DNA from 2 places in the Arthrobacter sp. zg-Y20 genome. Region 1 is predicted to be linked to the other one. Evidence: predicted binding sites of a transcription regulator. Region 1 holds the regulator's gene; the other holds the start of a gene.
What was found. Region 1 encodes HspR, which represses chaperone genes until heat shock. Its sites were predicted from a motif close to AAGTTGAGTCNNNNNGACTCAACTT; they were not measured.

Region 1 (15,710 bases):
ACGGCATCCACCATCTGGACCTGCAGGTGGGCATGGCGCAGGAGCGCGGCTTCAAATACCAGATCTACCCCGTGCGGTGCGATACCCCGTCCTATGCCCACAACGCGTCAGCGGAAACCAAGTATTTCCGGATGGAGGTTTTCTCCCTCGAGGGCAGCCACGGCTATGACCTCATGGGCTATAGCAAGGAACAGGTCATCACCGATGTTTTGGACCATTACGAGACCCATCTGGAGTTCCTGCACCTGAACCGCGAGGTGCCGGGCAACACCTCCATCGCCGAGGACCAGGTTCCCAAGGACAACTGGGAAACCGACTTCGCACAGCGGCGGGAATAACAACAGGCCTGCCACATCCGCAGGTTCGGGAGGGCAGGCAGGTACCCTGTCGGGATGGGGAAAAACCGCACACCCGTTTCCGTTCTCGCCGTCGCCGCTCTGGCCCTGAGCCTTGTCTCCTGTTCGGCGGACAAGCCGTCACCGGATGACGCCGCCGCTACCCTGGCCGAGGGCCTGGGCAACCTGGATGTGTCAGGATCTGCCTTTACGGCGGGAACTCCGGTCCAGATCAACAAGGAGCTTCAGACCCTGCTGGCCGACATGGGGCCCCTGCGGCCGGACGTCACCGTGGCCGGTGTCGACGAAGATCCCGATGACAAGGACACCGCGTCCGCCAAGCTTGGGTATGCCTGGGACGTGAACGGGGATTCGCGGCCGGACTGGAACTATGAAAGCACTGTCCGGCTCGAACGCGGCGAGGATGATCAGTGGCTGGTCCAGTGGGCGCCGTCGGTGCTGTTCGATTCCCTGGCCGACGGCGACCGGTTGGCCCGCGCGACCGTGCCGCCTCCCGCCCGCGGCGACATCCTGGACCGGAACGGGGCGCCGTTGATGACTTCCCGTCCGGTGCTGCGGATCGGCATCAACAAGCCCGACGTCCCGGAGGGGCAGGAGGCTTCCTCCGCCGCCGCGCTGGCCGCGCTGGTGGGACTGGACCCCGAGGCCTACACCGCGCAGGTGCAGGCGTCCGGCCCGGAAGCGTTCGTGGAGGCGCTGGTGCAGCGCGCCGAGGCGGACGGACCGGCCACGGTTCAGAGCGTTGAAGCCATCCCCGGCGCCGCGGCGCTGCCGGCGCAGCGCATCCTGGCGCCCACCCGGAGCTTCGCCCGGGCATTGCTCGGCACCGTAGGCGAGGCCACCGCCGAGGCGATCGCGGAGTCCGAGGGCCGGCTTTCCGCGGGCGACCTGACCGGCCTTTCAGGACTCCAGCAGCAGTACGACGAGCAACTGCGCGGCAGCGACGGAGTGAGCATCACTGTCGAAAGCGCGAGCGGAAGCAAGGGCGTTTTCGCCACGGACGCCCTTTCCGGCACCGATGTACAGACCACCCTCGATCCCCGCCTGCAGGAGCTGGCCGAGGCAGTCCTGGAAGGCGAGCCCTCGGCGTCGGCCCTGGTCGCCATCCAGCCTTCCACGGGCGATATCCTCACCGTGGCCAACGGGCCGGGCAGCGAAGGCCAGCAGACGGCCCTGCTGGGCCAGTATCCGCCCGGCTCCACGTTCAAGACTGCCTCTGCCCTGGCCATGCTGCGCAACGGCGTCACTCCGGAGTCCACGGTCCAGTGCCCGGCCGAACTCAACGTTGACGGGCGGAACTTCGCCAACGTCCCCGGCTACCCCGCCAACGCAACCGGAGACATCCCGCTGCGTACGGCATTCGCCAACTCGTGCAACACGGCCTTCCTGAACGCACGCGACACGGTTTCCCAGCAGGCCTTGGCGGATGCGGCAGCGGATCTGGGCATCGGTGTGGACGCGGCCATCGGCACGCCCGCGTTCCTGGGATCGGTTCCGGCGGAGGCCGAGGGCACCGCCCACGCAGCGTCGCTGATCGGGCAGGGCGAAGTCCTCGTTTCGCCGCTGGCCATGGCCGTGGCCGGAGCGTCCATCAGCAAGGGCGAGCGGGTGGCACCGGCGCTGGTCCGTCCCGTCGCGGGAACAGAGGGGACAGCCCCGGCCGCATCGGCGCCTGCCGACCCGTCGGCTGGGGCGAAGGCATCGGCTGCTCCGTCAGCAAGTGAATCGGCGGCCCCCGCCCCTGCTCCCAGTAAGCTCACCGCCGCGGAAGCTGCGTCCCTGCGGGAGATGATGCGCGCCGTCGTCGCCGAGGGCGGCGTACAGATGCTGCTGGACGTGCCGGGCGACCCTGTGCTGGCTAAGTCGGGGACCGCGGAGTTCGGCGGCGAGGACCCGCCCCAGACCCACGCCTGGGTACTGTCCATCCAGGGTGACCTGGCCGTCGCGGTGTTCGTGGAACAGGGCGAACGGGGTTCGACGTCGGGTGGCCCGCTGATGAAGCAGTTCCTGACCGGCGCCCGGGGCTAGTACTGCCCCGGCACCGCCCGGCCCGAATAGCCGGGCTGGCGGTAGGCGTTGCCGGTGTACGGGGTGATCTGCCAGGTGTCCGTAGGCACAATGACCTTGCCCAGCGGCATCAGGGAAATGGGCAGCATCTTCAGGTTCGCGATGCCCAGCGGGATGCCCACAATGCTCACGAACATGGGGATGGCGGTCATCACGTGGCCGATGGCGATCCAGATGCCGGCCAGCAGCAGCCAGATGATGTTACCCACCATGCTCAGCGGTCCGGTAAAGCCGCCCCGGTCCACCACCGTGCGGCCGAACGGCCACAGCGCGTAGTTGGCAATGCGGAAGGACGCGATGCCGAACGGAATGGTCACGATCAGCAGGCAGCAGATCACACCGGCCAGCGCATACCCCAGCGCCAGCCAAATACCGCCGAACAGGAGCCAGATGACGTTGAGGATTGCGCGCATTCATCCATTGTTCTCCACCGGCCCGGGTTTAGCCACGGCACCGGCTCCAGCCACGCCCGCAGTTCCTACTTAGCCCCGCTGCCCTTCCTGTCCTACACTGGCGCCATGCCGACTTCCGGGGAAACCGCCGCAGACCAGCTCACCTCCAGCCAGTGCTGGGACTACATCCGGAAAGCCCGGTTCGGCCGGCTGGCCGTAGTCGTAGAGGGCCACCCGGAGATTTTTCCGGTGAACTTCGCCGTGGACCACGGCACCGTTGTGTTCCGGACCGCCGCCGGCACCAAGCTGTCCGGGGCGCTTTCGGGCAGTTCGGTGGCGTTTGAGATTGACGGCTATGACGACAATCTTTCCTCCGCCTGGAGCGTGGTGCTCAAAGGCACCGCTTCCCTGCTGGAGGACAACGCCGAGCTGATAGCTTCGGAGGAGCTTCCCCTTTTCCCCTGGCAGGCGGGCATTAAGAACGCCTTTGTCCGAGTCGATCCGGAGGTCACCTCCGGGCGCCGGTTCCTGATTTCCAACGCCGCCCGGCGCAATGTGCTGCGCGGCATGGGGCTGTACACCGAATAGGTCTGCACGCAAACAAAAAGAGGTCCCGCATCCGGTGGATGCGGGACCTCTTTTCTCAGAACCCTTAGCGGGAGCGGCGCTCGTTGGAGGCCGGGGCGGTGGCGCGGCGGGGACCGGCGGCACGTGCCGGACGGCCCGATGCGCCGCCGGAACGCTGGCCGCTGCCGGCGCCTTCGGCACGCTGGCCGGTGGCGGGGCGGCGGTTGCGGCCTGCAGCGGTGGCAGCACCGGCGCTGGCGCGGCGTCCTTCGGTGGCACGGGCCGGACGCTGGGTGCGGCCGCCGTCACCGGCTGCAGCGCGGTCGTTGCGTTCGCTGCGTTCCGTACGCTCGGGACGTTCGGCGGAAACCCGCCCGCGTCCGCCGTTGCCGCCGCGTCCGCCGGCGCGGGGTGCACTGGTGGAACGGGCCGCGCGCTTGCGCTGGGCATTGGCGCCGGTGGAACGGCCGCCGCCCTGCTGCGGCGACTTGGCTGCCAGCTGCGCGGCACGGACATGCGGTTCCACAACAGCCGCGCGTTCGCCGACGAGCTTGGCGATGGACGGGGAGTTGTGGCTGACCTTCTCGATGGAAACGTCGACGCCGGCAGCCTTCATCAGCTTCGACACCTCGCTCTTCTGCTCCGGGAGGGTCAGCGTGACCACGGTTCCGCTGGATCCGGCGCGGGCCGTACGGCCTGAACGGTGCAGGTAGGCCTTGTGTTCCGTGGGCGGATCAATGTGGACTACGAGCTCCACGTCGTCCACGTGGACGCCGCGGGCGGCGACGTCGGTGGCCACCAGGACCCGGACATCGCCGGAAGCGAACTCCGCCAGGTTCCGGTCACGGGCATTCTGGGACAGGTTGCCGTGCAGGTCCACCGTGGGAATGCCGTTGTCCGTGAGGAACTGGGCCATCTTGCGGGCGTGGTGCTTGGTGCGCATGAACATGATTCGGCGGCCCTGGCCCCCGGCCAGTTCCTTGACCAGCAGCTTCTTGGCCGTTTGGTCCTGGACCAGCAGCACGTGGTGCTCCATGGTGGAGACCGCTGCCTGCGGCTCATCCACGGAGTGCGTCAGCGGATTGGACAGGTAACGGCGGACCAGCTTGTCCACACCGTTGTCCAGGGTGGCGGAGAACAGCATCCGCTGGCCCTTTTCCGGAGTGCGGTCCAGCAGGCGCTGGACCACCGGCAGGAAGCCAAGGTCGGCCATGTGGTCGGCCTCGTCCAGCACGGTGATCTCGACGGACTCAAGGCTGATGACCTTCTGCTTCATCAGGTCCTCAAGGCGGCCGGGGCAGGCAATGACAATGTCGACGCCGGCCTTCAGTGCCTTTTCCTGGCGCTGCTGGGACACGCCGCCGTAGATCACGGTGGTGTTCAGGCCCAGTTCCTTCGCCAGCGGCTCAATCACGTTGTTGATCTGTGTGGCCAGTTCGCGTGTGGGTGCCAGGACCAGGCCCAGCGGGCGGTTCGGACGGCGGCGGTAAGCTGCCTCGTTCTCGGCCAGCCGGGTGACCAGCGGCAGGGAGAAGGCGAGGGTCTTGCCGGAGCCGGTGCGCCCGCGGCCCAGGACGTCGCGGCCTTTAAGGGTGTCGGGGAGGGTTTCCACCTGGATGGGGAACGCCTCGTCGATTCCGGCGGCAGCGAGGGAGGAAACAAGTGCCTTGGGCACACCAAGGGCAGCAAAAGTGGTCATTAAAGACAGGCAACTTTCGGTAAGAGGCCCCCAACGCCGTTTGGGCCGGGGGTTCGCCGAAGAAAAGTCAGACAGTGTCTACCGCGCTAACAGGCGGGACAAAAGAAAGCGTTCATCGACGCAGGCTGGACTGCTTACACACACGGCTGCAACCTGTGGCTGCGGCCGTGGCAGGACCAACATCTCCCTACAGTTTACCGTAATACGGAAAGTTTCCTAATCGGGGCGGGCGGCAGCGGTGAAAACCGGGGCCCCGGCAGCCGATAGCATTAACGGTGATGACTACTGAACCAGCCCTGCCGCAGGCCGAGGGCACCGACCCTGACATCGACGTTGACTCCGAAACTGGCGAGGACCGGCATTTCCGCTCTCCGGTCTCCTTTGTCCGGCGCGGCTCGCGCCTCCAGGGCCGCCGCCAGCAGGCCTGGGATGAACTGTCGGACCGTTTTGTGGTGGATGTGCCGCGCGAGGAAGCCGATACCTCGGTGCATCCGGAGTACGTGTTCGACGCCGCGGCGGAGTTCGGGCGCACCGCACCCCTCGTCGTCGAAATCGGGTCTGGACTCGGTGAAGCCGTCACGCACGCCGCGGAGCAGAACCCGGACAAGGACTTCCTTGCCGTGGAGGTCTACCTGCCCGGCCTGGCACAGACCCTGCAGCGCATCGGGCAGAAGGGCCTGACCAACGTGCGTGTGGTGCAGGCCAACGCCCCCGAGGTGCTGACCAGCATGCTCCCCGCCGGATCCGTGGACGAAGTATGGGTGTTTTTCCCGGACCCCTGGCACAAGACCCGCCACCACAAGCGGCGCCTCGTCAAGGAGTCCTTCGCCGAGCTGGTGGCCCGGGTCCTGGTGCCCGGCGGCACGTGGCGGCTGGCCACGGACTGGTCCGACTACGCCGTACAGATGCGCGAAGTCCTGGACGCCTCCGAACAGTTTGAGAACCTGCATACCGGCGAGCAGGCCGGCGAACGGGGTCCGCTGACCCGGGTGCACCGTGAAGGCCTCGAGAACAAGGTGCCGGAGGACGACGTCGATGAGCGCGGCGGTTGGGCTCCCCGCTTCGAGGGCCGCACCCTCACCAGCTTCGAGAACAAGGCGCACCAGGCCGGCCGGCTCATCTTCGACCTCGCCTACCGCCGGATCTAGGCCGGCACCGCAGGATTGATCGCTGCGACCGCCGCATCGTAGCGGCCTTCGGTTTCGGCAAAACGCAGGAACTTCACGGCCTCGACAAGGATTTCGTGCGCATCGGGCTGGGCCTGAAGCAGGGCCATGACCTCATCGGCGAAAGCATCCAGCGGGAGATAGTGCTCGTTCACCGAGCCGCCGGGCATCAGTTCGGTCCGGACCGCCGGCGGCACCAGTTCAATGACCTGCACGGACGTCCCGGCAAGCTGCAGCCGGAGGCCTTCGCTAAACCGGTGGATAAAGGCCTTGGTGCCGTTGTATGTCGGAGTGTTGGCCAGCGGGGTATGGGCCAGCCCGGAGGAAACGGTCATGATCACCGCATCCGGCCGGGTCTGCAGGTGCTCGATAAACGCGGCCACCAGCCGCAGCGGGCCGTTGATGTTGGTTTCCACCAGGCGCTCGGCTCCGGCGAGGAAGCTTTCGCTGCGCATGTCTTCACCGGTCATGATTCCTGCCATGGCAATCAACACGTTCAAGTCCGGGTGCCCGGCCAGCACGGTGTCGCGGGCCGCCAGGACGGAGGCCGGATCGGTGGTGTCGACGGCGACGGTCGCGAAGCCGTGTTCGGCGGCCAGCAGCTCCAGGACCTCGGTCCGCCGCCCGCCGATGATGACGGTGTTGCCGGCAGTCTGCAGGCGGACGGCGAGGGCCAGGCCGATGCCGGAGGTGGCACCGGGAATGAAAATGGTGTTTCCGTTAATGTTCATGCCCCCAGTGTTGGCCCGGCCGGCGGCGGGCGGGAGAGGAGCGTTTGTCGTAGGATTCCCGGTCCCTGTATAGAACGGCTGCGGTGGCCCATGATGGAGCCATGGACCGCCCCACACTTGCCGACTTCCTCAAATCCCGCCGGGATGCCCTGCGCCCCGACGACGTCGGGCTGTCCGCCGGGACCCGGCGCCGGGTGGCCGGGCTGCGGCGGGACGAGGTTGCGACGCTGGCCGGGATGTCCGTGGACTATTACACCCGGCTGGAGCAGGCCCGCGGCCCGCAGCCTTCGGAACAGCTGCTGGGATCGCTGGCCCGGGCCCTGCGGCTGAGCTACGACGAGCGGGATTACCTCTTCCGTTTGGCTGACCGTAATCCGCCGCCCCGCGCGTCCCTGGACCCTCATGTGGCCCCTGCCCTGCTGCGGGTCCTGGACCGGCTTGATGATACGCCGGCGCTGATCCTTTCCGCGCTCGGGGAAACACTGGCGCAGAACAGGCTTTCCATGGCACTGCTGGGAGACCATTCCCGGCTCACCGGGCCCGCCCGCAGCAGCGTTTACCGCTGGTTTACCGATCCCGCTGAACATGAGCTCTATCCGCCGGCTGACCGCGCACGGCAGGGCCGCGCCCAGGTTGCCGGGCTGCGGGTGGCAGTTTCCGCAAACTCGGCCCGTGCGCGGGAACTGGTTCGCCTGCTGCAGAAGCGCAGCCCTGAGTTCACCGAAATATGGAAGGACCACGCGGTGGCCACCCGGTTCGCCGACCACAAAACGCTGCTGCACCCGGAACTGGGCGAAATCGAGCTCGACTGCCAGACCCTGTACAGCGAAGACCAGAGCCAGGCCCTGCTGGTGCTGACTGCTGCCCCGCGCAGCGAGGCAGCGCAGAAGCTTGGCCTGCTGGCGGTGATCGGCCAGCAGCGGTTCGCCCCCGCCGGATAACCGGCCGCGAAGTACGCTCCTTCGGCGGTGCCCCGGCAGGGCCGGACGGCACTGCGCCTTGACCCCGGTTTGCCCTTGCAGTACCGGCGGCGGGAAACTGGTGGTACGGATGGCAGTGAGCCCTCCGCCGGCCCAGAAGGATTTTGCACCATGCCCGAACCGAGCGACGCACGCGTCGGCCTCTATATCGACTTCGACAACATTGTCATTTCGCGCTACCAGCAACTGCACGGCCGGAACGCCTTCCAGCGCGACGGGATCCGCAATTTCGACAAGACCAACCGGGATGCCGATCCCGATATTGCCGCGAAGCTCACCGCTGCCACTGTGGACTTCAATGCGATCATCGACTTCGCCGCGTCCTTCGGCACCCTGGTGGTGAACCGGGCATACGCCGACTGGTCGGTCCCCGTCAACGCCAGCTACCAGCGGCAGCTGATGTCCCGCGCGGTGGACCTCACCCAGTTGTTCACCACCACAACGCGCGGCACCAAGAACGGTGCCGACATCCGGCTTGCCGTGGACGTGGTGGAAGACCTTTTCCGGCTGCCGGACCTGACGCACATCATCATTGTGGCCGGGGATTCCGACTACATTGCCCTGGCCCAGAAGGCGAAGCGGCTGGGCCGCTTCGTGGTGGGTATCGGTGTGGCCGGTTCCACCAGCACCTCCCTGGCCGCCGCGTGCGACGAGTTCGAGGATTATGACTCCCTGCCCGGCATTGTTGCGGCTGTCGCCGCGGCACCGGGATCCGCCAAGGCCCCTGCTGCGGCAATGGACCAGACCCCCAGCAAGGCCCGCAAGCTCACCGTGGTGCCCATGTTCTCGCACACCGAAGACGCCCGCTTTGAGGAGCCGGACACCGCTGAAGACATTGACCCGCGGACCCTTGCCACCGAACTGCTTGTCCGTGCACTGAAGATCGGCCATGCCAAGGGCGACGACGAGTGGCTCAACACAGGCACGGTAAAGAACCAGATGCGGCGTATGGACCCCTCCTTCAACGAAAAGCCGCTGGGCTTCCGGTCCTTCACCGACTTCCTTTCCTCCCGCAGCGACCTGGTGGAACTGGACGACGACGGCCCGCAGCGCCTTATCCGGCTGCGGCCCGAGGCCGAAGCCCGGGAGTAGCCCGCTCCGGCGGGCTAGTCCCGACGAGGACATGGACGACTGCAGGCATGTTGCCGGTCCGGCAACATGGTTTGCGGTGCACCGGTGGCCGGCGCATGCTTCAGTTATGGATTCGAACACCCCGCATCAGGCCGCCCGTCCCGCGCCGCAGCCTGCCCCTCCCCTGCCGGAACCGGCAGGCGTGGAAGAAGAGTGGGACCAGCGCTACGCGGCCAGTGAAGCCCTGTGGAGCGGGCAGCCGAACGGTGCCTTGGTCTCGGAAGCTGCTGCCCTGGCTCCGGGGCGGGTACTCGACGTCGGCTGCGGCGAAGGCGCCGACGCGCTGTGGCTGGCCGCCCGCGGCTGGGACGTGACCGCACTCGACGTTTCCTCCGTAGCCCTGGAACGGGCAGCACGGCAGGCGGAAATGCAGCGCCTGCAGATCGCCTGGGTGCACAGCGGCCTGGTCGAAGCCCAGCTCCCCGCGGCGTCCTTCGACCTGGTGTCGGCTCAGTATCCGGCATTGCTGCGCACAGCAGATCATGCCGCGGAACAGGCCTTGCTGCAGGCGGTCGCCCCCGGTGGCCTGCTCCTGGTGGTGCACCATGCCGTGGCCTCCGACGCCGGGCACAGCCACGATCTGGACCAGTATGTGCTCCCCGCAGATATTGCCGCCGCCTTGGACGGGGACTGGCGGATCGAGGTGCATGAGACCCGTCCGCGGCACGTAGCTTCCGGTGCCGGCGCCCACCACAACGAGGATGTGGTGCTTCGGGCCCGCCGGCTGCGCTGACCGCGCTAGCGCAGGCCCGGCTGCGTTGCCGGGGCTCCAAGTCCGGGGATTTGCACGCCGGCCAGGTCTTCGAGCTGGAGCCAGAGCCGCTCCGGCGATTCATCCGGGCCTGCCGTGTGCGCGTTGGGCTCCACGGCCACGGGCATTCCCCGCAGCCGCTCCTCCGGGGCGAAGTACTCTCCCCCGCGCACCGCGGGATCGGTCAGGGCGCGCACGGCGGGGTATGCCGCGGCGTCTTTCCCCTGTGCCCACGGTGTGTAGGGATTGCGCCGGTACGGTGTCGCAGCATCCCGGACACCCGCCCGTTCCGGTGTTTTGGCATCTACGCCCACCCCGGGCCGGGTGAGGACTGACGCCACCGGGAGACCCGCTGCACGCAGCCGGCGGTCGAGTTCATGGCCGAAAACCTCGGTGGCCGTCTTGGCCTTGGTATAGGCGCCAATGCCGGTCCATGGCAGGCCGCGCACGTCCTGCAGCCCGTACCGCTTGATCCCGACAAATCCCGTGGACGCATGCACCACGCGGCTCAGCCTGCCGCCGGTCTCCCCTGTGGCCGAGAGCAGGGGCAGGATGCCCGCCAGCAGACGAACGCTGGCCGCAACGTGGGTCCCCAGGAGGATCGGCAGCCCATCACTTGTCATGGTTCGCCGGTTCATGGTCATGGCGCCACCGTTGAGGAAGATGCCGTCCAGACGGGGCAACGCGGCAATTTTGCCTGCGGCTGCATCCACGGACGCGAAGGAACCCAGTTCGATCACCACCGCGGAGAGGGAGGCCTCCGGCACATAGTTCCGGATGGAGGCCTGGGCCGCGCCTAATTTGTCAGCCGATCGGGAGGCCAGGACAACGTGTGCCCCCGCTCCGGCCAGCTGCTCGGCGGCGAAATATCCTATACCCGCTGTGGCCCCGGTAATAACAAATGTGCGCCCCGTCTGGCTGGGAAGGGTGGCTGGGTTCCAGGTCATGATTGCCCTCTCGAATCTAAGTGGATCATCTATCCGCTTAGAACCTAGCACACGAAACGGATACTTCATCCGATTGAGTTACACTGGACCCATGCCACCGCTTCGTTCAGATGCCGCCCGCAGCCGATCACGGATCCTGGACGTGGCCCGCCGGCATGACCCCCAAGAGCTGCGGATGAATGACCTCGCCCGGGAGGCGGGCGTAGGGGTAGGGACGGTCTACCGCCATTTCCCGACCATGCGGGCACTGTTGGAGGCACTCACGGCCGACACCTTGGGCCGGATGCAGGAGATTTCACGCCGTGCCGCAGCTGAACCGGATCCAGGCGAAGCGCTTGCCCTCTACCTCGGCGCGGCCCTCGAACTGCAACTGGAGGACGGCGGACTCCAATCCGTCCTGCTTTCCCCGGAGGATGAAACCGAGGGGGTGCGGGCAGCAAAGGAGGAGATTTTCGCTGCATTCAAAGCTGTGCTCGCCCGGGCCAAGTCCGCGGGCATTATCCGCAGCGAACTGACCCTGCCGCAGCTCTCCCACCTGGTTTGCGGGATCGAGCATGCTGTTCGTCTGGGCACCCCGGAGGACAGGAAACCCATGCTGGCCATACTGCTCGCCGGACTGCGCCCCTAAAGAGGAGTGCTACAGGGACTGGACGTATCCGTCGTCGGCGTAGTTCCGCTGCGCAGTCTTGCCTGCGGGAAGCGCGCGCAGCCGGCTTCGGCGTTCCATCAGCGAGACCAGGCCCAGCTGCTTCACGGCAGTGGCGGCCGCCGGCGGCCGCTGTCCTCGGCTGAGGGTAACGACGTCGCCGGCCAGCCCGGCCGCAAAGACCCGGCTGTGGTCCGGGTTGCGGCGCTGGACCTCATCCAGTTCCGTGGATAGTTCCACGATCCGCTGGCGCAGCCCGGTGACCTGGTTCTGCAGTTCCATGATGCGTTTGATGCCCTCCAGGGAAACGCCCTCCTGGGACAGTTTCTGGACCTCGCGCAGCAGTTCAATGTCGCGTTGGGAGTAACGGCGTGACCGGCCGGGCGCCCGGCTGGGCCGGACAATGCCGAGCCGGTCATATTGCCGGAGGGTCTGCGGATGCATTTCCGCAAGCTCAGCGGCAACGGAGATCACAAAAATAGGCGCATTAGCATCTATGCCCATTGTTCCTCCTTGACGGCTGTTGAAATAGTAACGCGGGAAGTTCGCCCTCCGGCGACCGGCACGCTATAGCCGGGCTTTGGCTGCCAGCGAGGCTCGCGGGTCCTCGCCCTTGGTCGCTTCGGCGAACGCTTCCACGGCTTCGCGGGCATCCTTGTTCAGGTGGGACGGCACGGCGACGTCTACGGTCACCAGCAGGTCGCCGTTGCCCTTGGACGTGTGGACGCCGCGGCCCTTGACCCGCAGGGTGCGCCCGGACGGCGTTCCGGCGGGCACCTTCAGGCGGACGGTATCGGAGGTCAGCGTAGGCACCTCGATGGTCGCGCCCAGGGCGGCCTCGGGGAAGGTGACCGGCACATGGATCCGGATGTTGTTGTCTTCCCGGGTGAAGAAGTCGTGCGGGGTGACGTGCACAGTAACCATCAGGTCCCCGGGACCGGCCGCACCGGGCTGGCCCTTGCCCCGGACCCGGATCTTCTGCCCGTCCTTGACGCCGGCAGGCACCCGGACTTCGACTACTTCCCCGCTGGGTTCCCGCAGCCCGATGACGGTGCCGTTGATCGACCCGGCAAAGGAAATAGTGGTGCTGGCCGTGCGGTCCGCACCCTTGGTGGGCGGCGGGGCGCCGAACCCGCCGCCGCCGAACCCGCTGCCGCCGAAGAGGTCGGCGAATTCGGGCGGAATGTTGCTGCCGCCGGCGTTGAACGTGGTGCGCCGGCCCCCGCGCGGGGATGCGCCCTGGCCGAACAGGCCGCCAAAGATGTCTTCAAAGCCCGCACCGCCGCCGGCGCCGCCGCCGGCACCAGCGGGGCCGCCGGCCGTGAACCTGGCACCGCTTCCCATTGCCCGGATGGCGTCGTACTGCTGGCGCTCCTCAGCGTCGGAAAGAACGGAGTAGGCCTCGGAAAGGTCCTTGAACATCCGCTCGGCGTCTGCATCATTCTGGTTCTGGTCCGGATGGTATTTCCGTGCCAGTTTCCGGTACGCCTTTTTAATGTCGGCGTCCGACGCATCCTTGGGAACACCCAGAATCTTGTAAAAGTCCTTATCGACCCAATCCTGACTAGCCAATTGGCGTCCCCTTCCTCATTTGCCGATCCCGCTCGTTTCGAGCACGGCCACCGGACCTGCTGCTGCCCCGGCTTGCTGCGGGACCTGCCTATGGAAATGTCCGGGGCCGCCTGCTGGCGGCCCCGGACGCGGTACTGCTTACTGTTCCGGAACCGAAACAATCACCTGCGCGGCACGCAGGACCCGGTCGCCGGACTTGTAGCCGGACCTCAGGATCTGCGTCACCGTATCGAACGTGACATCCGCACTCTGCTGCTGGATGAGCGCCTCGTGGATGTTCGGATCGAACTCCACCCCGGTCTCATCGATACGGGCCAGGCCGTAGGTCTTCAGCGTGTTCTCCAGCTTGGTGGCGATCGCGGCGAAGGGGCCCTCCGCCAGGTCGCCGTGCTGGCGTGCGGCGTCGATGTCATCCAGGACCGGCATCAGTGAATTCAGCACACCGATTACCGCCATTTCCCGGGCCACATCCCGGTCGCGTTCCACCCGCTTGCGGTAGTTCACGTACTCGGCCTGCAGGCGCAGCAGGTCGTTGCGCAGTTCCGCCGCCTCGGGCGAACCGGCGGCAGCAGGCTGCGCCGGCACGTCGGCGTTGTTGAGGATCTGCTCCGCCTGGGACAGTGCGTCGCCCCCGGCTGCCGGGGCGGAAGCCGATGCTTCCTCCCCGGTGCCGCCGTTGGCCTGCGTCTCGTCCTGGCCGGGCGTGCCCTGGCCGCTTACCGGTTCTTCGCCTTCGGGAGTGTTCCCGTGCTCGTTACCCGCCGGCATGATTACTTCTTTTCTTCGTCGTCGACAACTTCGGCGTCCACGATGTCTTCGTCATCGTTGGCGCTGCCGGCAGCGGAACCGTCACCGGCCGCACCGGCGCCCGGGGCGCCTTCAGCACCGGCAGCGGAGGCCGAAGCGTAGATGGCTTCGCCGAGCTTGGTCTGGGAAGCCTGCAGCTGCTCAAACGCGCTCTTGACCTCGTCGTCGTTGTCCGTGCCCTCAAGGGCCTTCTTCAGCGAGTCGACGTCGCCCTTGACCTCGGTCTTGACGTCTTCGGGCAGCTTGTCGTCATTGTCGGTGAGGAGCTTGTCCACCGAGTAGGCCAGCTGCTCGGCCGAGTTGCGGACGTCGGCAGCCTCGCGGCGCTTCTTGTCCTCGGCTGCGTGCTCTTCGGCCTCGCGGACCATCCGGTCAATGTCGTCCTTGGACAGCGAGGACCCGCCGGTGATGGTCATGGACTGCTCGGCGCCGGTGCCCTTGTCCTTGGCGGACACGTGCACAATGCCGTTGGCGTCGATGTCGAAGGTGACCTCGATCTGCGGGACACCGCGCGGAGCCGGCGCAATGCCGGTCAGCTCGAAGGTGCCCAGCGGCTTGTTGTCGCGGGTGAACTCGCGTTCGCCCTGGAAGACCTGGATGGCCACGGACGGCTGGTTGTCATCCGCGGTGGTGAAGGTCTCGCTGCGCTTGGTGGGGATGGCCGTGTTGCGCTCGATCAGCTTGGTCATCACTCCGCCCTTGGTCTCGATGCCCAGGGACAGCGGGGTGACGTCGATCAGCAGGACGTCCTTGCGCTCGCCCTTCAGGACACCGGCCTGCAGTGCGGCGCCAACGGCCACAACTTCGTCCGGGTTTACGCCCTTGTTCGGTTCCTTGCCGCCGGCCAGCTGCTTCACGAGTTCGGAAACGGCGGGCATACGGGTGGAACCGCCCACGAGGATGATGTGGTCAATGTCGGCAACCTTGATGCCGGCTTCAGCGATGACGTCGTTGAACGGCTTCTTGGTGCGGTCCAGCAGGTCCTTGGTCAGGTCCTGGAACTTGGCACGGGAAAGGTGCTCGTCCAGGTGGACCGGGCCTTCGGGGGTGACCGAGAGGTACTGCAGGGAGATGTTCGTGGAGGTGGCCGAGGAGAGTTCCTTCTTGGCCTGTTCCGCGGCTTCCTTCAGGCGCTGCAGGGCGATCTTGTCCTTGGACAGGTCCGCACCCTTGGCCTTGGCCTGGCTCAGCAGGTAATCCACAATGCGCTGGTCCCAGTCGTCGCCGCCGAGGCGGTTGTCACCGGCGGTGGCGCGGACCTGGATGGTGGAGAAATCGTCTTCGTCCTTGCCGACTTCCAGCAGGGAAACGTCGAACGTGCCGCCGCCAAGGTCGAAGACGAGAATGAGTTCGTCTTCCTTGCCCTTGTCCAGGCCGTAGGCCAGGGCAGCTGCGGTGGGCTCGTTGACAATGCGCAGCACGTTCAGGCCGGCAATCTCGCCGGCTTCCTTCGTGGCCTGGCGCTCAGCGTCGTTGAAGTAGGCCGGAACGGTGACCACGGCGTCCGTGACCTTCTCACCGAGGTAGGCCTCGGCGTCGTTCTTCAGCTTCATCAGGATGCGGGCGGAGATTTCCTGCGCGGTGTACTTCTTGCCGTCTACGTCCACGCTCCAGTCGGTGCCCATGTGGCGCTTGACGGAGGAGATGGTGCGGTCAATGTTGTTGACGGCCTGGCGCTTGGCGATCTCGCCGACCAGGACCTCGCCGGACTTGGCGAACGCCACGACCGACGGCGTGGTGCGGCCGCCTTCAGCGTTGGCGATGACCGTGGGCTCGCCGCCTTCCAGCACCGAGACGACCGAGTTGGTGGTTCCGAGGTCGATACCTACTGCACGTGACATATTTGCTTCCTCTTTCCTTGGAAAAACCCGCATCTTCGTGACTTCTCCCGCGGCGGT
Region 2 (15,710 bases), 980 kb from region 1:
CCGCATCTGGGTGGCCGGCTACATTGTGCGCGACGCCGCCCGCCGCCCCTCCAGCTGGCGCTCCGAATCCACTCTCCACGAGCAGCTCGCGGAGCAGGGCGTAGTGGGAATCTCCGGTGTGGACACCCGCGCCGTGACCCGGCACCTGCGCGAACGCGGAGCCATGAAGGCCGGGATCTTTTCCGGGGACGACGCCGGCCGTCCGGATGCCGAATTGCTCGCCGAGGTCCGTGCCCAGCAGGGCATGGAAGGCGCGCGTCTGGCCGAAGAAGTCAGCGTGGATGAAACCTACCTGATCGACCCGGCGGACCACGGCTGGACGGGCGAACCCATTGCCACGGTGGCCGCCGTCGACCTGGGCATCAAGTCGATGACCCCGGTCCGCCTGGCCGAGCGCGGCGTTCGGACCTACGTACTGCCCGCCGCTTCCACCTTTGAAGACATCTCGGCGCTGAAGGCCGACGGCGTGTTCATGTCCAACGGCCCCGGCGACCCGGCCACCGCCGACGCCCAGGTGGACCTGCTGCGCGAGGTGCTCGATTCCGGCACCCCGTTCTTTGGCATCTGCTTCGGCAACCAGATCCTTGGCCGCGCACTGGGCTTCGGCACCTACAAGCTGCGCTACGGCCACCGCGGCATCAACCAGCCGGTGCTGGACCGGCGCACCGGCAAGGTGGAAATCACCAGCCAGAACCACGGCTTCGCCGTCGACGCCCCGCTGGACGGGCCCGTCACTGCACCGGAGTCCCGCTACGGCCGGGTGGAGGTCAGCCACGTGTCCCTGAATGACAACGTGGTCGAAGGCCTCGCCTGCCTGGACATCCCCGCTTTCTCCGTCCAGTACCACCCCGAAGCCGCCGCCGGCCCGCACGACTCCGCTTACCTTTTTGACCGTTTCGTGGAGCTCATGGCCTCCAGTAAGAACAAGGAGAGCATCTAATGCCCCGCAGAACCGACCTTAAATCCGTCCTGGTCATCGGCTCCGGCCCGATCGTCATCGGCCAGGCCGCGGAATTCGACTACTCTGGCACGCAGGCATTGCGCGTCCTGAAGGAGGAAGGCCTGCGGGTCATCCTCGTGAACTCCAACCCGGCCACCATCATGACGGACCCGGAGTTCGCCGACGCCACCTACGTGGAACCGATCACCCCCGAGGTGGTCGAAAAGATCATCGCCAAGGAACGCCCCGACGCGATCCTGCCCACCCTGGGCGGGCAGACCGCCCTGAACACCGCCATCGCGCTGGATAAGAACGGCGTGCTGGAGAAATACAACGTGGAACTCATCGGCGCCAACATCGCCGCCATCGAACTGGGCGAGGACCGCGAAAAGTTCAAGGGCGTCGTCGAACGCTGCGGCGCCGAATCAGCTGATTCCATCATTGTGCACAGCATGGACGAGGCCTTCGCCGCAGCGGAAAAGCTCGGGTACCCGATGGTGGTCCGGCCCTCCTTCACCATGGGCGGGCTGGGTTCCGGCCTGGCCTACAACGCGGAGGACCTGCGCCGCATCGCCGGCGCCGGCATCCAGTACAGCCCGACCTCCGAGGTATTGCTCGAAGAGAGCATCCTCGGCTGGAAGGAATACGAGCTGGAAATGATGCGCGACAAGAACGACAACGTGGTGGTCGTCTGCTCCATCGAGAACTTCGATCCCGTGGGCGTGCACACCGGCGACTCCATCACCGTGGCCCCGGCCATGACCCTGACCGACCGCGAATACCAGAAGCTGCGCAACATCGCCATCGCCGTCATCCGGGAGGTGGGGGTGGACACCGGCGGCTGCAACATCCAGTTCGCCATCGAACCGGATACCGGCCGCGTGGTGGTCATCGAAATGAACCCGCGTGTATCGCGCTCCTCCGCGCTGGCGTCCAAGGCCACCGGTTTCGCCATCGCCAAGATCGCCACCAAGCTCTCCCTGGGCTACACCCTGGATGAGATCCCCAACGACATCACGAAGAAAACCCCGGCGTCCTTCGAACCGACCCTGGACTACGTGGTCGTGAAGGTTCCGCGGTTCGCGTTCGAGAAGTTCCCGGCCGCCGATCCCACCCTGACCACCACCATGAAGTCGGTGGGCGAGGCCATGGCCATTGGCCGCAACTTCACCGAAGCCCTGCAGAAGGCGCTGCGTTCCCTGGAGCAGAAGGGCGCCACGCTGTCCTTCGATCCGGTGGACGCCGCCGACGTCCCGGCCCTGGTCGAAGCAGCCAAGCGGCCCACCACCGCGCGGCTGCAGCAGGTCCAGCAGGCCCTGCTGGGCGGCGCTTCCATTGAAGAGCTCTTCGAAGCCACCGGCATCGATCCCTGGTACCTGGACCAGCTGGCCCTGATCAACGAGACGGCCGAGCAGATCCGCGCCACGCCGTCGGTCAACGAGGACATCCTGCGCCTGGCCAAGCGGCACGGCTTCTCCGATGAGCAGATCGGAACGCTGACCAACACCCCGGAGGCCGTTGTCCGCGGCGTCCGGCATGCCCTGAACGTGCGCCCGGTCTACAAGACCGTGGACACCTGCGCCGCCGAGTTCGCCGCCTACACCCCGTACCACTACTCCTCCTACGACGAGGAGGACGAGGTGGCCGAACACGCCAAGCCGTCCATCATTATCCTGGGCTCCGGGCCCAACCGGATCGGGCAGGGCATCGAGTTCGACTACTCCTGCGTGCACGCGACCATGGCGCTGCGCGAAGCCGGCCACGAGACGGTCATGATCAACTGCAATCCCGAAACCGTCTCCACCGACTACGACATCTCCGACCGGCTCTACTTCGAGCCGCTCACCCTGGAAGACGTCCTGGAGGTGATCGCTGCCGAGCAGCGCACCGGCGGCGTACTGGGCGTGTTCGTCCAGCTTGGCGGGCAGACCCCGCTGAAGCTGGCGCAGGCGCTGGCCGACGCCGGTGTCCCCATCCTGGGCACCTCGCCCGAGGCAATCGACCTGGCGGAACACCGCGGTGCCTTCCAGCGGGTCCTGGACCAGGGCGGACTGACCGCACCGAAGAACGGTACCGCCGTCTCCTTTGAGGACGCGAAGAAGGTTGCGGACGAAATCGGTTACCCGGTGCTGGTCCGGCCTTCCTATGTGCTGGGCGGCCGGGGCATGGAAATCGTGTACGACGAGGAAAACCTGTCCCGCTACATCACCAACGCCACCGAAATCACGCCGGACCACCCGGTGCTGGTGGACCGGTTCCTCGAGGACGCGATCGAGATCGACGTGGACGCCCTCTTCGACGGCACCGACCTGTACGTGGGCGGGATCATGGAGCACATCGAGGAAGCCGGCATCCATTCCGGCGACTCCGCCTGCGTGCTGCCGCCCATCACCCTGGGCACCGACGTCATCGCCCGGGTCCGCGAAGCCACCCGGGCCATCGCCGCCGGCGTGGGCGTGCGCGGCCTGATCAACATCCAGTTCGCGCTGGCTTCCGACGTCCTGTACGTCATCGAAGCCAACCCGCGGGCCTCCCGCACGGTCCCGTTCGTCTCCAAGGCCACCGGAGTGCAGCTGGCCAAGGCCGCCGCCCTGATCGGCACCGGCGTCACCATCGCTGAACTGCGGGCCGCCGGAAAGCTGACCGCCGACGGCGACGGCTCCACCCTGCCGCTGGACGCCCCGGTGGCCGTGAAGGAAGCAGTGCTGCCCTTCAGCCGGTTCCGCACGCCCGAGGGCACTGTGGTGGATTCCCTGCTCGGCCCGGAAATGCGGTCCACCGGCGAGGTCATGGGCATCGACAAATACTTCGACACGGCCTTCGCCAAGTCCCAGGCCGCAGCCAACAGCGCCCTGCCCACCGCCGGCAAGGTGTTTGTATCCGTGGCCAACCGGGACAAGCGCTCAATCATCATGCCGGTGAAGCTGATGAGCGACCTCGGCTTCGAAATCCTCTCCACCGGCGGCACCGCCGATGTACTGCGCCGCAACGGCATCACCGCCACCGTGGTGCGGAAGGTTGCCGAGGGGACCGGCCCCAACGGGGAAGGCACCGTCGTCGACCTCATCACCGCAGGTGAGATCAACCTGGTGGTGAACACTCCCTCCGGCGGCCAGGCCCGCGGCGACGGTTACGAGATCCGTGCCGCTGCCACCTCCATCGGCTGCCCGGTGGTCACCACGGTGTCCGAGTTCGGCGCAGCGGTGCAGGCCATTGAGGCGATGCGCTCCTATGAATGGGATGTCACCTCGCTGCAGGAGCATGCCGCCCGCCTGAAGGCCGCCGCAGGTGCCTGAGGCACGCCGTCAGTTCGGCGCACGGCTGCGCTCGGCCATGGACCGCCGCGGGCAGCTGTGCGTGGGCGTTGATCCACATCCGGGCCTCTTGGCGGACTGGGGACTTAACGACGACGCCGCCGGGCTGGAGCGTTTCTCGCTGACCGTCCTGGAGGCGGTGGCCGGGCACGCCGCCGCACTCAAACCGCAGGTGGCCCTGTTCGAACGCCACGGCTCGGCGGGCCTCGCGGTCCTGGAGCGCTTGCTGGCGGCGTGCGCCGACGCGGGGATGCTCAGCATTGCCGATGCCAAGCGCGGCGACATTGGCTCCACCATGGCTGCCTATGCCGATGCCTGGCTGCGGGACGGCTCCGTCCTGGCCGCCGACGCCGTGACGCTCAGCCCGTATCTCGGCTTCGAATCGCTGCGCCCGGCCCTGGATCTCGCAGCAGGCAGCGGACGCGGTGTGTTTGTGCTGGCACTGACGTCCAACCCGGAAGGTGCCTCGGTGCAGCACGCCGGCAACGCTCACGGGGAACGCTCGGTGGCTGCACGCGTGGTTGATGCCGCCGCCGCGGAAAACGCACGGACCCCGGATGGGCTGGGCCCGGTGGGCCTGGTGGTCGGCGCGACGGTGGGGGCCGGGGTGCTGGACGGGCTGGACATTGACCTGGCCGCATCCCGTGCGCCCCTGCTGGCGCCGGGCCTGGGTGCCCAAGGCGCGACGGCCGCAGACCTGCGCAAAACCTTCGGAGCGGCGTATCCCAATGTCCTGGCCACCTCCAGCCGCGGCATCCTGCAGGCCGGACCGGATCCGCGGTTGCTGCAGGCAGCGGCGGTACGGGCCGGCGCGGAGCTGGCAGCCAAACCGTAACTGCGCGCCGTCTGCGCCGAAAGCCCGCTCCATTGCAATTGGGCTTCGATTGCGGATAGGTTCGGTCCTACCAGCAGAGCCGCTGACAGCGGTACGTCGTCGTCCGGGAGTCCCTTTTGAACCTCAAGCCCCTGACCGAAGCCGAGCGTACCCGGGCCCGGGAAAAAGCCACTGCCGCCCGGGCCGTACGGGCCGAGGTCAAGTCACGCATCAAGTCCGGTGACCTCAGTATTGAAGAAGTGATCCTCTCCCGTTCGGGGGAGGAGGCCGTAGGCCGGCTGAAGGTCATGGACCTGCTCCGCGCCCTGCCCGGTGTAGGGGAGCGCCGCGCAGCTGGAATAATGGCTACGGTAGGTATAGCGCCCACCCGCCGTGTCCGGGGGCTGGGCGTGCATCAGCGCAAGGCGCTGATCGAGCTGCTGGAGAACCACTAGGTTTCGACCGCTGCAGTCTTTCAGCGCATTTATCACGAGTGAATGAGGTTTACGTGTCGCAACCGCGGCTGACAGTTCTTGCAGGTCCAACCGCAGTTGGCAAGGGCACTGTGTCCACCTATATCCGGGACAATTATCCCGAGGTCTGGCTTTCCGTCTCCGCCACCACCCGGGCACCCCGGCCCGGCGAGGAAGACGGCGTGCACTACTTCTTCGTCAGCGCTGAAGAGTTCGACGCCATGATTGAACAGGACCAGATGCTCGAGTGGGCCGTTGTCCACGGCCGCAACCGCTACGGCACCCTGCGCCGCACCGTGGAGGCCGCCATGGCCGATGGCCGCAGCGTTCTCCTGGAGATTGACCTGCAGGGCGCACGCCAGGTCAAGAAGTCCATGCCGGAGGCGAATTTCGTGTTCCTGGCCCCGCCCAGCTGGGACGAAATGGTACGCCGTCTGGTGGGCCGGGGTACCGAAACCCCCGAAGAGCAGCAGCAACGGCTGGAAACCGCTAAACTGGAACTTGCTGCCGAGTCCGAGTTCGATCACACCGTCATTAATGATGACGTCCAGCGGGCTGCAGCTGAGCTCGTATCACTCATGGGAATCAGTCCGCGCCAGCGCTGACAAACCTCGAATCCCGTTCAAGAATTTTGGAGAACCCTGTGTCTGAAGGCATCATCAACCCGCCGATCGACGACCTGCTCGAAGCCGCCGATTCCAAGTACGCGCTGGTCATCTACGGTGCCAAGCGCGCCCGCCAGATCAATGCCTACTACTCCCAGCTCCATGAGGGCCTGTTCGAGTATGTTGGCCCGCTGGTCGAAACCAAGCTGAACGAAAAGCCGCTGTCCATCGCCCTGCGCGAGATCAACGACGGCATGCTTGTGGTGCGCCCGAGCGAAACCGCCGAGTAGACAGCACCACCAACGGGGGAAGGCAGCAGCGTGCGCGTAGTTCTGGGCGTTGGCGGCGGAATTGCCGCGTACAAAGCCGCGTCGCTGCTGCGGTTGTTTACCGAAGCCGGGCACAACGTCAGCGTTGTGCCCACTGAATCCTCCAAGCAGTTTGTCGGAGTTGCCACCTGGGAGGCACTGTCCGGCAACACCGTTTCCTCTTCGGTCTTTGACGAGGTGGAGAAGGTCAACCACGTTCGGCTGGGCCATGAAGCCGATCTGATTGTGGTGGCCCCCGCCACGGCGGACCTGCTGGCGCGCGCCGCCTCGGGGCAGGCCAATGACCTGCTGACAAATACGCTGCTGATGGCCAGGGGCCCGGTGGTGTTCGCACCTGCCATGCACACCGAAATGTGGGCCCATCCCGCCACGGCGGCCAACGTGGCGACCCTGCGCAGCCGCGGCGCCGTGGTCCTGGAACCGGGCGTCGGCCGCCTGACCGGCAAGGACTCGGGTCCGGGGCGGCTGCCCGAGCCCGAAGCGATCTACGCTGCCGCGTTGGCCGCGGTGGAGCCGGGCCCGCTTTCCGGTACCACTGTAACCATCACCGCCGGCGGCACCCGCGAACCCCTGGACCCGGTCCGTTTCCTGGGCAACCGTTCCTCCGGCAAGCAGGGGACCGCTCTGGCCTCGGCCGCCCTTGCCGCAGGCGCCAAGGTGCGCCTCATCGCCGCCCACATGGACGTCCCGGCCCCTGCCGGCGTCGAACTGGTTTCCGTGGAGACCGCGCTGGACATGCGTGCGGCAGTCCGCGAGGCTGCCGCCAATTCGGACGTGCTGATCATGGCCGCGGCCGTGGCAGACTTCCGTCCGGACCGGACGGTGGAAACCAAAATCAAAAAGAGCGACGACGTCCCCGACCCTGTGATTACCCTGGTCCGCAACCCCGATATCCTGCGCGAACTGGTGCAGGACCGGGATGCGTCCGCCACCGCCGCACCGCGGCTTATTGTCGGGTTCGCCGCCGAGACCGGTGACGCGTCAGCCGACGTCCTGGAATACGGCCGCAAGAAACTGGCCCGGAAGGGCTGCGACCTGCTGGTGCTGAACCGGGTGGGCCGGTCCCTGGTCTTCGGTCAGGACGAAACCGAGGTGACGATTCTCTCACCGCAGGACTCGGACCTGGAGCCGGCCGGAACCATCGCCGGTACCAAATCCGAGGTCTCGGCGCGCATCATCGCACGGATTGCCGGCGAACTGGCTGCCCGCCGGTCCTGACCCCGCGGCCGGCCGGGTCCGGGAGTGTCCGGGGTGCCCGGTAGAGTAAATGCTGTGACTTCTACTTCTGCCTCTCCCAAGACGCAGTCCAACCTGCGCCTTTTTACCTCGGAATCCGTCACTGAGGGCCACCCGGACAAAATCTGCGACCAGATCAGTGACGCCATCCTCGACGGACTGCTCAAGGTGGACCCCGAGTCCCGGGTAGCTGTTGAAACCCTCGTGACCACCGGCCTGGTCCATGTTGCCGGTGAGGTGACCACCGAGGGCTACGTCGAAATCCCGCAGTTGGTCCGCGACACCATCCTGGACATCGGCTACGACTCTTCCGCCAACGGCTTCGACGGTGCGCGCTGCGGTGTGTCCGTCTCCATTGGCCAGCAGTCCCCGGAAATCGCCTCCGGCGTGTTCAACTCCCTGGAAAACCGCACCGGCAAGGTGGTGGACCCGTACGACGCCCAAGGCGCGGGGGACCAGGGCATTATGTTCGGCTACGCCAGTGATGAAACCTCGGTGCTGATGCCCACGCCCATCTGGCTGGCGCACCGGCTCTCCGAGCGCCTGACCAACGTCCGCAAGGACGGCACCCTCCCGTACCTCCGCCCGGACGGCAAGACCCAGGTCACCATTGGCTACGACGGCGACCGCCCAGTGTCCGTTGATTCCGTGGTGGTATCCACCCAGCACGCCGCAGACCTGGACCTTGAGCAGCTGCGGGCCGACATGGCGGCGTACGTCATTAATCCCGTGCTGGCCGGCAGTGACCTGGACGTCTCCAACGTGCAGCACATCATCAACCCGGGCGGCCCGTTCGTCATCGGCGGCCCCGTGGGAGACGCGGGCCTGACCGGCCGCAAGATCATTGTGGACACCTACGGCGGATTCGCCCGCCACGGCGGCGGCGCCTTCAGCGGCAAGGACCCGAGCAAGGTGGACCGTTCAGCGGCCTACGCCATGCGCTGGGTGGCCAAAAACGTGGTCGCCGCCGGCCTGGCCCGGCGTGCGGAAATCCAGATTGCCTACGCCATCGGCATGGCCCGCCCCGTAGGCATCTACGTGGAGACCTTTGGGACCGAAACCGTTGACCCGGCCCGGATCGCTGACGCCGTCCAGGAGGTCTTCGACCTCCGCCCGCTGGGCATCATTAACGGCCTGGACCTGAAGCGCCCCATCTACCAGCGAACCGCCGCGCACGGCCACTTCGGCCGCGAGGATGAAGGGTTCACCTGGGAGCGCAAGGACAAGGTCGAGGACCTCCGCAGCTACTTCAACGTGTAGCCGGCATGGCAGCGGACCAGTCCGGGGAGGCCGTGCAGCTGTCGCTGCTGCACGGCTTCACGCCGCCGGCCAAGGCAGTGGGCAAGGCCCAGCCGGCGCCTGCCCTGCCGATAGCGCGCGTCTTGCTGGACTCGCCCCTGCCGCACCTGGACCGGCCGTTCGACTATCTGGTTCCCGTGGAGCTCGACGCCGACGCGGTGTCCGGTGCCCGGGTCAAGGTGCGGTTCGGCGGGCAGGAGCTGCCCGGGTTCATCACCGAACGGACCGCGGAAGCGGATACCACGGCCCGGTTGATGCCGCTGGGTAAGGTCATTTCCCCGCAGCCGGTGCTCACCCCGCAGATCCTTCGCCTGGCTGAAGCGGTGGCGGCACGGTACGCGGGCACGGTGCACGATGTGCTGCGCGTCGCCATTCCGCCGCGGGCGGCCCGTGTGGACAAGGAATTCACGGCACGCAAGAACGCGGCGGACGACGGCGAAACTGCTACGCCGGCCGCACCGGGTAAGGCTGACGGACCGGAAGGTGCCGGAGCGAATCCGCTGGCACGTTATCCGCACGGCCCCCGCTTCCTCACCCACCTGGCTGCCGGCCACAGTCCGCGCGCGGTGCTCTCCTCGCTGGGCGGATACGGACCGCAGGACTGGCCTGCCGAAATCGCCGAAGCCGTCCGGTCCACGCTGATTTCCGGGCGCGGGGCCGTAGTGGTGGTGCCCGACAACAAGGACCTGGCCCGGCTTCAGGCTGCCCTGACCGCACGCATCGGAGCCGACGCGTTTGTGCGGCTGACTGCGGAGGACGGTCCCACCCCGCGCTACCGCAGCTTCCTAAAGCTGCTGCACGGTGACGTCCGGGTTGCTATCGGCACCCGGTCAGCTGCCTACGCACCCGTAACGGACCTTGGCTTGGCCGTGCTCTGGGACGACGCCGATGACCTGCATGCCGAGCAGCGCGCTCCCTACCAGCATGCACGCGATGTCCTGCTGCTGCGCACCGAACTGGAGAACTGTGCGCTCCTGCTTGCCTCGCATTCGCGCAGCACCGAAGCCCAGCGGCTGGTTGCCAGCGGCTGGGCCGCCGGGATCGCGGCCGAGCGCTCCACCGTCCGCGGGCACGCGCCCCGCGTGGTCAGCACCTCGGACTCCTTCACCATGGAACGGGATCCGTTGGCGGCCCGGGCCCGGATTCCGCATACAGCGTGGAAGGCCGCCCAGGACGGGCTGACCCGCGGTCCGGTGCTGGTCCAGGTGGCACGTACCGGTTTCTCTCCGGCCCTTGCCTGCCAGGACTGCCGGGAACCCGCGCGCTGCCGGCACTGCTCCGGTCCGTTGGGGCTGGCCAGCCGAAACGGCATTCCTGCCTGCCGCTGGTGCGGGCGCCCGGAGCCTATGTGGCACTGCGGCAACTGCGGCGGAACACAGCTGCGCGGTTCCACTGCCGGCGCGGGACGCACTGCCGAGGAGCTGGGGCGCGCCTTTCCTTCCACCACGGTCATTTCATCGGCTGGGGACCATGTGCGGGCCGAGATCCCTGATGCGCCTGCACTGGTGGTTGCCACGCCCGGAGCCGAACCGGTTGCGGCCGGCGGATACGCGGCGGCCATCCTGCTGGACGGCAACGCGATGCTCTCGCGGGAGTCCCTGCGTGCCGGGGAAGATACCCTGCGGCGCTGGTTCAGCGCCGCCGCGCTGGTTCGTCCGGCGGGGGAGAAGGGACTGGTGGTGGTGACGGCCGACGACGGCACAACCGTTGGGCACCTGCTGCGCTGGGACCCTGCGGGGGCAGCGGAGCGCGAACTGGCGCTGCGGCAGGAACTAGGCCTGCCTCCTGCTGTACGGTATGCGGAGCTGACCGGTTCGCGTGAGGCACTGGAAGCCTTTAGTACCCGGCTGGACCTGCCTCAGGGGGTCCGTTCCATTGGTCCTGCACCGCTTCCCTCCGCAGGTCTTCCGGGCGGCGTCCAGGACAGCGGACCGGAGGCCGGGCAGCTGGGCGGAGCCGGCGGCAGGTACCGCACGCTGCTGTTCTTCCCCTATGCTGCGGCCCCGTCCATCACGGCGTCGTTGCGGTCCGTCAAGGCCGCAGCATCCGCGCGGCGCACGGGGGACCCGGTGTACGTGCGGGTGGACGGCACCGACATCCTTTAAGCCGCTACAGCAGTTCACACAGGACGGCGCAGCCCGCCAGCAGCACGAGGAGCGATAGCTGCGCGGCGTTGCCCAGCCTGGCAAGCCTTCCGAGAAGTCCGCGGGGCACCCCGTGGATCATCCAGCCGGGCCGATTGACTTTGGGAATATGCACAGGCCATCCCTTCTTCCTGGACGCGGCGACTAAGAGGAGTCCCTTCCAGTATCCAGCCGGCCACGGAACGGTCCCTAACCGGAGCGGCGTGAACTTGGCAACAACCGCGTACAAGAGCGGGGTCCCGGGAGAGTTCCCGGGACCCCGCTTGGTTTTCACGCGCTGACGGCCTCGTGTGCCTCGGCGTCACGGGCTTCGCCTGCCTGCACCGCGATCTTCCTCGGCTTGGCCCGCTCGCTCACCGGGATGGTTACGCTCAGGACACCGTTCTCGTAGCTTGCGGAGATCTTCTCGGTGTCGAGTCCCTGCCCCAGGTTCAGCTGGCGCAGGAACGAACCGCTTTCCCGTTCACGGGTGAGCCACTTGACGCCTTCGGCTCCGTGCAGCGTGCGCTGGGCCCGGATGGTCAGCAGCTGGCCGTCGATATCAACGTCGATGGATCCGGGATCGATGCCCGGCAGGTCGGCGGCCAGGACATAGTGGTCGCCCTGCCGGTAAAGGTCCATCGGCATGCCGCGGAGCGTTCCTTCACCGCGCAGTGCCTGTGCCATCCGGTCGAGTTCCTGGAACGGATCAAACTTCATAGCCATGTGGTATCAACTCCTCCATTCGATCGCTTGATTCAAGCGTTGTTCTGCGTTTGTTGTGCGTTTGTTGTGCAATTGTTCCAAAGCTGAGTGAGCATCACTCAACTTGCGGAAGCAGATTAGCACTCCACGGGTCGGAGTGCCAACTACTTTTTCGGCGGCACAGGTGACGCAGGCGCGGGAATTCAGAGCGCAGGTTTGAGCGTGGTTTCCACCCAGGCCGCGAAGCTTGTTTCGGTAACCCGGTGCGGGTCTCGGACCTGCACGTCGTAAATGCCGTTGTTCTGGGCGGTCCCCATGTCCGCTAGGCCCTGAACCCAGCCTTCACTCATGCCGTATTGGAGGAGCGTCGACCGGTAGGTATCGGAGCTGACCTGCGCAAAGTGCACGGGCCGGCCGATACTGTCCGAGATAATCCCTGCCATCTTCCGTGGGGTGAGCAGGTCCGGCCCCACCACGGGTAACGACTCCTGCCCCGTCCAGGTCCGGTCTGTCAGCAGTCCCACCGCAACACGGGCGATGTCGGGGGTCGCGACGGTCAGCAGTACTTTGTCCTGCTCGTTGGGCAGGGGGAGTATCCCGTGGTCCTTGATGGATGAGCGGTGGTTCAGGAGGTTGTCCATAAAGAAGGGCATGGCCAGGGAGCGGGTGTGCACGCCTGTTGCGTTGATGATCCCTTCCGCCTCCAGGGCAGCGGAGAGGTGCCCGGCCTCTGCCGTATACCCCCGCCCGAGGGTGGATACCACGACCGCACGCTTGACCCCTGTTGCGGTAATTGCAGCCGCCGACGCCGCGGCGAACCCGCGGTAGTGGCTCCGTACATTCGCTGCATGGACATCTGGCGGGGTGATGTGGAGTACGGCATCCGCCCCCTCGTAGGCAGCCATGGCGACCTCAGGGTTGCCGTGCGAACCCGCGAACACCTCGACGTTTTCGGCGATGCCGTCCGGCAGCGCCGCGGGGTTCCGGGCAATAACCCGCACGGACTGGCGCTCCGCGAGCAGGCCCTGAACTACTGCGTGCCCGATCTGGCCGGTTGGTGTGGTGACTACAATCATGGTTTCCTCCGAAAATGGGCATCCTGCTTGGCAGGACTGGAACCGGAGTTCCGGTTCCGCTTTGGTGTGCGCCACAATACGGAACTACAATTCCGTTTGTCAAAGGAGTGCCACATTGAATGATTCTTTACGCGCCGATGCGCGAAGGAACCGGCAGAAAATCCTGGCTGCAGCCAGGGAGCTGTTCGCCAGCCACGGCAACGATGTCCACATGGACAGAATTGCTGCCCATGCCGGCGTCGGCATAGGTTCCCTTTACCGGCACTTCTCCAACAAGCAGGAGCTGCTCACGGCGATTGTGCAGGAACGATTCGGCGGCATGTCTGAGCTCGCCCGCTCGGCGGAGGCCATCGAAGACCCCCGGGCGGCATTTGAGGCCGTGCTGGTGGGCTACCTGGAAGCCGCGGACGACGACGCCGGCTTCCAGCTCGCCTTGCTCGGTTCCGGGCCTTTCGAATGGGAGGGCGTCCAAGCCGAGAAGACGGAGTTTGCCCGCATCGTCACCCGGATCATCCGCAGGGCCGCTGACTCCGGTGCCGTGCGCGGGGATCTGACCTGGGACGACTTTCCGGTGATCACCTGCGGGATTATGTCGACCATGTATTTCCAGCCCGGAGGCGCCGATTGGCGCCGGCATCTGACCCTTGTCCTGGAGGGGCTGGGATAGCCTGCGGCCCCGCACTACCCCTGCCGGCGAGCCAGCCAGTCGTACACCAGCCGGGCTGTGTGCCGTCCGTGGATGCGCAGGAGGGGACTGGTGTCGACGTCGGGTTGGCTGCCCCAGTGGATCATGTAGTTCAGCAGGGCTGCCAGCAAGGCATCAATATAGGCGTCCGGCACGTCCCGGGTGAGTTCGGACCGGCGCAGCCAGGCATCGGCGTCGATACCGTCGGCCCGGCCGTAAGGCAGCACCCCCACCCAGTCGATCCAGGGTGCACCGGTGCCCAGGAAATTCCAGTCGCAGAACAGCGCACGTCCGTTGCTGATGAGGATATTGTCGGCGCGCAGATCGCCGTGCAGGACGGCGTCTCCGGCCAGTGCCTCGGGACACAGGTCCAGTGCTTCCTGGAACCCGCCGGCCTCTTCAGCGCTGAGCCCGGGCAGGAACCACGGCGGCTCTCCGCCGTCGGCCACCGCCTTGAACCGGGTCGGAATCAGGGCCATATCTTCGGCAACCGGTGTTCCGCCTTCGGAACGCGGGAAGCCGGCGAGCAGTGCTGCGGCAGTGACGCAGGCGGTTTCGACGGCGGCAACATCCGCTTCGGTCCAGGGTTGGCCCGGCATCCGTCCGGGCACGGCCTCGTACACCAGCACCTGCCAGTGAATGCCGTCGGCCACCAGCCGTTGCACACTGCGCAGGGCAGGCATAGGCATCCCCGGGAGCAGCAGGGGAACCACCTGGGACTCGCGGAGATAGGAAGGGTAGATGAAGGCGTCCGACGCAGCGGCCGCCTTGGCGAAGATACGGTCCCCGCTCTTGTTCCCGAGCACCGCAGCGAAGCCGGGGGTGAACCCGCCGCCTGCCGGCTCCACCAGTGACACCCCGCCGTCAAGGGAAGCGGCAATGCTGTCCCGGACAGCAGCAGGAAGCCGGCCCCAGGGGAGACGGCGTGCGGTTCGGCGGTAATCGGGAATAGCCAGGGGTTCCTGCATGGCCACAGCCTACGGGAGGGGGCGGCAACCTGCCGCCAGCTGCTGCAGCCGGGCGACAGGCGCCAGCAGCCCCGAAGGCAATTAAGTTGTACACAACTGAGTTGTGTCCTACGGTGGAAGGCATGAACGAATCGCTGCAGCGCCAGGTCTGCTTCTCGCTGTACTCAGCCTCACGGGCCGCCACCGCGCTGTACCGTCCGATGCTCGAGGAACTTAAGCTGACCTACCCGCAGTTCCTGGTAATGACGCTGCTCTGGGAACAGGACGGCCAGAGCGTGAGTGACCTGGGGCAGTCCCTGGAACTGGACTCGGGCACGCTCTCTCCGCTGCTCAAGCGGCTGGAAGCGGCGCAGTTGCTTCAGCGCCGCCGGGCCGTTGAGGACGAGCGCCGGGTCCGCGTCTACCTCACAGATGCAGGACGCGCCCTGGAACAGAAATCCCACGACCTTCCGGACCGTGTCGCAGCATCCGCCGGCCTGGATCCGGAGGAACTGCGCAGCCTCCAGGAAACCCTCGCCAAGGTCAATGCCGCGCTGCGGCAGTCCGTGGCCAAAGCCCAACAGTCCATCCACCCCAACAGTTAGGACCTCTCCATGAGCACGTACCCCGAAACAGGCCGTGAAATCCAGCTTGCCTCCCGCCCCGAGGGCTGGCCCGCAGATGAGAACTTCCGCTTGGCCGAAGTGCCGGTCCCTGAACTGCAGGACGGCCAGGTGCTGGTCCGTAACCTGCACATGTCCGTGGACCCCTACATGCGCGGACGCATGAATGACGTGAAGTCCTACGTCCCGCCGTTTAAGCTCGACGCCGCACTCGAGGGCGGTGCAGTCGGCGAGGTCATTCAGTCCCGCTCGGATGACCGCAAGCCCGGCGACATAGTGCTCCACGGCCTTGGCTGGCGGGACTACGCGGTGCTGGACGGCCGCCGCACAAAGGTCATTGACACGGATCTGGCACCCGCCAGCGCCTACCTGGGTGTACTGGGAATGCCCGGACAGACCGCTTACATCGGCCTGACCAAGGTGGGGGAGTTCAAAGAAGGGGATGTGGTTTTCGTCTCGGGTGCCGCAGGCGCCGTGGGATCCCTCGTAGGCCAGATCGCCAAGGCGCTGGGAGCGAAGAAGGTCATCGGCAGCGCCGGTT

Region 2: QNO06_RS09820 (Hsp20/alpha crystallin family protein) is a predicted target of HspR. The motif match lies at 11,940-11,964, and genes of this name have one in related genera.

The regions. Positions count from the first base shown of each region.
Region 1 covers NZ_CP126241.1:3,029,533-3,045,242, forward strand. The annotation lists gene betT (choline BCCT transporter BetT) at 1-338, shown strand, start outside; gene QNO06_RS14485 (penicillin-binding transpeptidase domain-containing protein) at 393-2,384, shown strand; gene QNO06_RS14490 (YccF domain-containing protein) at 2,381-2,836, opposite strand; gene QNO06_RS14495 (pyridoxamine 5'-phosphate oxidase family protein) at 2,942-3,403, shown strand; gene QNO06_RS14500 (DEAD/DEAH box helicase) at 3,468-5,081, opposite strand; gene trmB (tRNA (guanosine(46)-N7)-methyltransferase TrmB) at 5,360-6,229, shown strand; gene QNO06_RS14510 (SDR family oxidoreductase) at 6,226-6,978, opposite strand; gene QNO06_RS14515 (helix-turn-helix transcriptional regulator) at 7,080-7,919, shown strand; gene QNO06_RS14520 (NYN domain-containing protein) at 8,070-9,050, shown strand; gene QNO06_RS14525 (class I SAM-dependent methyltransferase) at 9,157-9,822, shown strand; gene QNO06_RS14530 (SDR family NAD(P)-dependent oxidoreductase) at 9,828-10,787, opposite strand; gene QNO06_RS14535 (TetR/AcrR family transcriptional regulator) at 10,879-11,415, shown strand; gene QNO06_RS14540 (heat shock protein transcriptional repressor HspR) at 11,425-11,937, opposite strand; gene QNO06_RS14545 (DnaJ C-terminal domain-containing protein) at 12,001-13,005, opposite strand; gene QNO06_RS14550 (nucleotide exchange factor GrpE) at 13,144-13,773, opposite strand; gene dnaK (molecular chaperone DnaK) at 13,776-15,653, opposite strand.
Region 2 covers NZ_CP126241.1:2,048,885-2,064,594, reverse strand. The annotation lists gene carA (glutamine-hydrolyzing carbamoyl-phosphate synthase small subunit) at 1-940, shown strand, start outside; gene carB (carbamoyl-phosphate synthase large subunit) at 940-4,236, shown strand; gene pyrF (orotidine-5'-phosphate decarboxylase) at 4,229-5,089, shown strand; gene mihF (integration host factor, actinobacterial type) at 5,206-5,523, shown strand; gene gmk (guanylate kinase) at 5,577-6,146, shown strand; gene rpoZ (DNA-directed RNA polymerase subunit omega) at 6,173-6,436, shown strand; partial or broken gene coaBC (bifunctional phosphopantothenoylcysteine decarboxylase/phosphopantothenate--cysteine ligase CoaBC) at 6,464-7,693, shown strand; gene metK (methionine adenosyltransferase) at 7,748-8,971, shown strand; gene QNO06_RS09830 (primosomal protein N') at 8,977-11,115, shown strand; gene QNO06_RS09825 (hypothetical protein) at 11,120-11,269, opposite strand; gene QNO06_RS09820 (Hsp20/alpha crystallin family protein) at 11,425-11,859, opposite strand; gene QNO06_RS09815 (NmrA family NAD(P)-binding protein) at 12,042-12,914, opposite strand; gene QNO06_RS09810 (TetR/AcrR family transcriptional regulator) at 13,030-13,581, shown strand; gene QNO06_RS09805 (phosphotransferase) at 13,596-14,567, opposite strand; gene QNO06_RS09800 (MarR family winged helix-turn-helix transcriptional regulator) at 14,690-15,151, shown strand; gene QNO06_RS09795 (NADP-dependent oxidoreductase) at 15,161-15,710, shown strand, end outside.